DNA from 3 places in the Solibacillus cecembensis genome. Region 1 is predicted to be linked to each of the others. Evidence: riboswitches for the same ligand, from Rfam matches in the RefSeq annotation. Region 1 holds a riboswitch; each other region holds the start of a gene.
The links. Region 1 has a riboswitch for S-adenosylmethionine ahead of metA (homoserine O-acetyltransferase MetA). Riboswitches for the same ligand answer to the same signal wherever they lie in the genome.
Positions count from the first base shown of each region.

Region 2: it holds a riboswitch for S-adenosylmethionine, as region 1 does, so the genes downstream of both, ACQKIH_RS17300 (methionine ABC transporter ATP-binding protein) here and metA (homoserine O-acetyltransferase MetA) in region 1, are expected to answer to the same signal.
Region 3: it holds a riboswitch for S-adenosylmethionine, as region 1 does, so the genes downstream of both, ACQKIH_RS03260 (O-acetylhomoserine aminocarboxypropyltransferase/cysteine synthase family protein) here and metA (homoserine O-acetyltransferase MetA) in region 1, are expected to answer to the same signal.

Region 1 covers NZ_JBNNMF010000018.1:14,280-16,484, forward strand. The annotation lists gene ACQKIH_RS15645 (hypothetical protein) at 73-618, opposite strand; SAM riboswitch class I at 924-1,033, shown strand; gene metA (homoserine O-acetyltransferase MetA) at 1,109-2,050, shown strand; gene ACQKIH_RS15655 (ABC transporter ATP-binding protein) at 2,110-2,205, opposite strand, start outside.
Region 2 covers NZ_JBNNMF010000022.1:8,560-10,764, forward strand. The annotation lists gene gcvH (glycine cleavage system protein GcvH) at 1-55, shown strand, start outside; gene ACQKIH_RS17290 (toprim domain-containing protein) at 131-457, shown strand; gene ACQKIH_RS17295 (thioredoxin family protein) at 465-770, shown strand; SAM riboswitch class I at 827-939, shown strand; gene ACQKIH_RS17300 (methionine ABC transporter ATP-binding protein) at 1,097-2,125, shown strand; gene ACQKIH_RS17305 (methionine ABC transporter permease) at 2,118-2,205, shown strand, end outside.
Region 3 covers NZ_JBNNMF010000002.1:321,386-323,590, forward strand. The annotation lists gene ACQKIH_RS03260 (O-acetylhomoserine aminocarboxypropyltransferase/cysteine synthase family protein) at 116-1,420, opposite strand; SAM riboswitch class I at 1,541-1,656, opposite strand; gene nfsA (oxygen-insensitive NADPH nitroreductase) at 1,878-2,205, shown strand, end outside.

The DNA.
Region 1 (2,205 bases):
TTGGAATTTCCTTATCGTTGTAAATCCGCATTTTCCTGACGCTACCCCAATAGTAAATCAAATAAATCACTTTTATTTCATTGATTTATTATCAAGTTTATAAAATTCAACTATATCATTATAAAACCAAAATTCTATAGAAGTATTTCTTTTTTTATCGACATAGCCGATAATATTTGCTCCTTGTTCTGAACGGAAATAATGATTTTTTCCATATGTTTTTATTACTTCCTCCCTTTTGTCACCAATTTTTATTCCCTTTATAGTTTCTATATTGCTGTCAGTTATAATAAATCTCGTAATTTCACCTGTTTCATTTACTGCTATTTCAATGCCTTTCTTTAACTCAAAATAATCATAACCCTTTACATTTCTACTTTGTTCTGTCTTTTCCCCATATGTTTTTGTTATTTCTTCGCTATAAAAATCATCATTTACAAACAAACCTTCAATGTTTCCCTTACTTAAATCTGTTGTTTTCGTAAATGTATGATGATATGAGCGAGCAAAAGTATGGTTAAATGAAAACGCCAATAATAGAAAAATAATTCCTATTGTAGTAAAAATAATAATATTCCGTTTCATATAACGCCCCTTTACCTTATCTTGTTCTGCCAAAATGCACCGTTAATTGAATAACTGAATAATCAGTTGTTTCATTGAAGTGTAACACACTTCCTATTACCGGTGCGTGATGGATGTGTAAGAGTAACAAAAGAGATTGATTGTTACCGCAGGCGAGCCGATAAGATCTACAAGGTAACTTGGTCAATCTATGTCAAAACCCCTGTAAATCATGGGATAGCAAATTAATTAGCATTCTATAATCCCTCAACATTGTAACCGGACATGCATTTAAACAAATTTTTAAGAATTATTGCAAAATTCTCAAATCCGTGTTACGATGTTTAACAATTATATATGACTTATCACGAGAAGCGGAGGGGTTTGGCCCGGTGAAGCTTCAGCAACCTCTAATTTTTATTAGAAAGGTGCTACTTCCAGCAAGGGATTTCCCCTTGAAAGATAAGAGCGAGCTTAGCGTCCCTCATTCTTTTTCTGGAATGAGGGATTTTTGTTTAATATCAATGAAATTGGGGGAACGAGCATGCCTATTAACATTCAAAAACAACTGCCAGCTGGGGAATTGCTACGACAAGAGAAAATTTTCGTAATGGAAGAAGACCGCGCGAAAACACAGCAAATTCGTCCGCTAAATATTTTAGTGTTTAATTTAATGCCAGAAAAGGAAAAAACGGAGCTACAACTTTTACGCTTACTTGGCAACACGCCATTGCAAGTGAATGTTACATTTTTAAACACAGCTACATACGAATCAAAAAATGTATCGAAATCTCATTTAGACACGTTTTATCAAACATTCGACGAGATTAAGCATCGTCGCTATGACGGGCTTATTATTACAGGGGCTCCTGTTGAAAAAATGGAATTTGAAGAGGTTGGCTATTGGAAAGAAATTGAAGAGGTTATGGATTGGGCAGATAAAAATGTCACGTCTATTATGCATATTTGTTGGGGGGCACAAGCAGCGTTATACCATCATTTCGGCATTGGGAAATTTGAATTACCGAAAAAATGCTCAGGCATTTATTCGCATGTCATTACGGATTTAACGGTAGATTTAGTACGTGGTTTCAGTGATCAGTATGTCGCGCCACATTCACGTCATACATCAGTTTCGATTGATGAAGTTCGCGCCCATCCAGAATTGCGTTTGTTGAGCTATTCAGATGATGCAGGTGTATTCATTGTTCAATCTAAAAATAACAAGCATATTATGATTACCGGTCATTTAGAATATGATGCAACGACGCTGTCAGATGAGTATTTCCGTGATATAGAGAAGGATCCGGAACTGACAGAAGTTCCAGTCAATTACTTCCCAAATAATGACCCACAAAATGAACCGAAAAACACTTGGCGTGCGCATTCACATTTACTATTTTATAACTGGTTGAACTATTATGTGTACCAAGAAACACCTTATGAATGGCATTTTGTTGAAGATGCATTAGAATATCATATTTAAAATAGAACAAGCTCCTAACGCAGAAATTTAGCGATAGGAGCTGATTTATTTCATTCACATTACTTCAACGCCACCCATGTGCGATCACGTTCCATTTGAAGGTGAATAGGGGTATTGAAAAAGGCGCTTAACTGCTGCTCTGTTAACAGGGTTTG
Region 2 (2,205 bases), on a different contig from region 1:
TGAGTTAGAAGAATTAATGGATGCAGACGCATACACGCAATTAACTGAGCAATAATAATCCGTACGCTAAAATCTGTTTATGCAGGTTTTGGCGTTTTTTTTCATTTCAATACTATTGGAGGGGTTCCGAATGGAGAAATGTATTATCGTAGAAGGGCGGTCAGATAAACTTCAAATTGCCCCTTTACTAGCTGAACACGTTGTGATACTTTGTACGAATGGCACGATAAGTGAAGATGAATTAATTGCATTATTAACGCCGTACGAGCAATATGAAATGGTCACGATGTTCGATGTTGATAAAAATGGAGAGAAATTGCGCAAGTTGATGAATCGTACTTATTCTGAAGCACAGCATTTAATAATTCCAAAGCAATATATTGAAGTGGCTGAGACACCAGCGCCTATTTTAATTGAACTTCTTAAAGATGCGAAATTTTTAGTAAAAGAAGGATGACGGTAGTATGGATCAATGGACGAAAGAACAATGGATAGAGCAGGTACAAAGTGGAGAGCAATGTGCCTTTTATTTATATACACCACTATGTGGGACATGTGATGTAGCGTCAAAAATGTTAACAGTAATTGAGAATTTATTACCGGATGTGCCGATTGGAAAGGCGAATATTAACTATTTAGGTGATTTTGCCATGGAGATGCAGGTAGAAAGTGTCCCGTGTTTAATCATTGCGAATAATGGGGAAATCCAAGAAAAAATATATGCATTTCAATCCGTACCTTTTTTATATACATTGTTAAAAAAAGATTGACGTTCCTAATTTCACGTGATAGAGTATCATTTATAACAAAAAACTTAATAGCGTTACTCTTATAAAGAGAGGCGGAGGGAAGTGCCCTATGAAGCCCGGCAACCAGCATCGTATGATGAAAAGGTGCCAAATCACACAAAGTTTAAAGTTTAACTTTGAGAGATGAGAGAACGGTTCAACATAAATATGTGAAAACCTTTCTACTTGTCGTCGTAGAAAGGTTTTTTTGTTTTTTAAACAGTTTGAAAATTAAGTGAAACTGCTCGCGCGAAAAAAGGTATTTTGCAAATAACGAATCAGTTATTTCAAATAAAGGAGTTCAAAAAATGATTGACTTACAAAATATATCGAAAATTTATAAGACGAAAAACGGTGAACTAAAAGCTGTAGACCAAGTAAACTTATCGATTAAGCAAGGTGAAATTTACGGTATTATCGGTTACAGTGGTGCTGGTAAAAGTACGATGATTCGACTATTAAATGGTTTAGAAAAACCAACAGTTGGTTCAGTCATTATAAATGGCAACGATATTTCAAAAGCTTCTGGAAAAAAATTACGAGATGCAAGGCAAAAGATCAGCATGATTTTCCAACATTTCAATTTACTTTGGTCGCGTACTGTGGAAGAAAATATTGCCTTTCCACTTGAAATTGCAGGAGTTTCAAAAGAACAACGAGCAAAACGTGTAGAAGAACTAATTGAGCTTGTTGGACTAGCAGGTCGAGGGAAAGCGTATCCTTCACAGTTATCAGGTGGTCAAAAGCAACGTGTCGGAATTGCCCGCGCACTTGCCAATAATCCGGAAGTTTTACTAGGTGACGAGGCAACATCTGCACTGGACCCAGAAACGACGGATTCAATTTTAGAACTGTTACTTGATATAAATAAAAAAATAGGATTGACGATTGTACTCATTACACACGAGATGCATGTTATCCGAAAAATTTGTGACCGTGTTGCCGTAATGGAAGCGGGTAAAGTAGTGGAGCAAGGCGAGGTTCTCCAAGTATTCCAAAATCCTCAAGCACCGATTACGAAAAACTTTATGGCGCAAATATCTGGAGAAACACAAGAAATACAAGCGTCACTTGAGCAAATTTTAGCCAACTATCCATCAGGGAGAATTGTAAAGCTAGGCTTTGTCGGTCAAACAACAGAGCAACCTGTTATTTCACAAATCATTAAGCAATTTGATATTGTCGTGAATATTGTACATGGCAAAATTTCAAATACGACAAGTGGCCCGCTCGGTACATTGTTTGTTCATATTGAAGGATCGAATGACCAAATTAACGCCGCTTTAGAAGTACTTGCGCAACATAAAGTTCAAACGGAGGTGATTGGACATGATTGAACAATTATTTCCGAATGTAGATTGGGCAAAGATGCTCGATGCAACATATGAAACGATTTATATGACGGTTATCGCAACCG
Region 3 (2,205 bases), on a different contig from region 1:
TTTTATTACTTGGTTTTAAAATTGTCAATAATTCTTATAAAATTACTAGGTATTAAACTTTCAAAACTCGCCCCCTAACGAAATGATGAAAGGCGAGCAAGTTTCTTCTATTATATTAGGCTTGTGTTTCCACTTCTAAAGTAGACGCTATTTTCGCTAAAGCCTGTTCTAAATCTGCAATAATATCTTCAACTGCTTCCAACCCGATTGATAAGCGAATGAGCTCCTCAGATACACCAGCTACTTTTAATTCTTCCGTTGATAATTGTTGGTGAGTTGTAGATGCTGGGTGGATAATTAATGAGCGCGCGTCCCCTACATTGGCTACATGTGAGAATAATTCCACGTTGTCAATAACTTGGCGACCTGCTTCACGTCCACCTTTAATGCCAAATGTTAAAATTGAGCCAAAGCCGTTTTTCAAATATTTCTTCGCTAATTCATGTGAAGGGAAATCTTCAAACCCGTTATAGTTTACATAGTCTACGAATGGGTGGTTACGTAAATATTCCGCTACTTTTAATGTATTTTCATTGTGGCGTACGATACGCAAATGAAGCGTTTCTAGCCCTTGTAAAAAGTTAAATGCTGCATCTGCAGATAATGTTGGACCGAAATCACGTAACAGTTGAACACGTAGCTTTGTGGCAAATGCAGCCCCTGCTGTGTCAATTCCATAACGAAGTCCGTGATATGACGTATCTGGCTCAGTAAATCCATCATGACGTCCTTGTGTCCAATCAAATTTCCCTGCATCCACGACAATACCACCAATTGTCGTACCGTGACCGCCAATCCATTTTGTAGCCGAATGAATGACAACATCCGCTCCAAACTCAATTGGGTTCCCACCATATGGCGAAGCAAATGTGCTATCGATTAATACTGGTAAGCCGTTTTGATGTGCGATATTGGCTACTGCTTCAATATCTAACACATTTAAGCTTGGATTTCCTATAATTTCTGCAAATACAGCTTTTGTCTTATCTGTAATTGCACTGCGGAAATTTTCTGGGTCCTTTTCATCTACAAATTTCACCGTAATGCCGTAGCGTGGTAATGTTGTCGCAAATAAATTATACGTTCCACCGTAAAGTGAACCTGCTGCAACGATCTCGTCTCCAGCACCTGCTAAGTTTAAAATAGAAAATGCAATAGCTGCTGCACCAGATGAAAGTGCTACTGCCGCTGATCCCCCTTCTAATAAAGCAACACGCTCTTCAAAAGCACCAACAGTCGGGTTCATAATACGTGAATAAATATTGCCCGCCTCTTCTAATGCAAATAATCGCTGCGCATGAGCAGTATCTTTAAATGCATAAGCCGTTGAGCGGTAAATTGGCACCGCAATCGCACCCGTTACAGGATCTGGCTTTTGTCCTCCGTGTAGTAATAATGTTTCTGGTCGTAAATTTGTCATTAATCATAACCTCCAAAATAGTATTCGATGGTGAAATCGGTGTTATCGAGGAGGAGTTTTTTGAATGAAAAAAACCCTCTTCAGTTAAGAAGAGGGTTTGCAAATGAGCAAGTTTGCCTCCTCTTATCTTTCAAAATGCAAATTGCATCTTGTAGGAAGTAGCACCTTAGTCAGTTCGTCACTCACTGGTTGCTGGGCATCTCAGGGCCTATTCCCTCCGCCACTCTTGATAAGAGTATGTGATTTATGTTCCATCGTTGTTTCACAGTATAAAACAGATTCTAGCCATTCGTCAACAGTTAATTTAAAATTTTCTGATATTCATAATATTCCAAGCAAAAAAACCTTATCGGCGCACATAACAGCATTAACAATAGTCATCTGCATATAAATCGACTAGAATAAGCTTAAAGGAACGTTCCTTTACATTTATTTTTACATAGGGGGAGAAATTGACATGCAAACAAGAGAACTTTTACGAAGTCATTCATCGGTTCGAAAATATTCAGGTGAGCAAATTCCAAAAGAGACGATTATCGATTTAATCGAAACGGCGCAAATGGCTGCGAGCTCGCATTTTGTCCAAGCCTATAGCGTTATTTGGGTAACGGATGAAGAGAAAAAAGCAAAACTGGGTGAGCTATCAAAAAATGATTTCCAGTTCAAAACAGCGGGAGCTTCTTTCTTATTTTGCGTGGATTTCAAGCGTCTACAAGTGGCCGGTCAAAAGCACGGCGTTGACATTGTGACAGATTCAGCTGAAAACTTGCTTGTTGGTGTAGCAG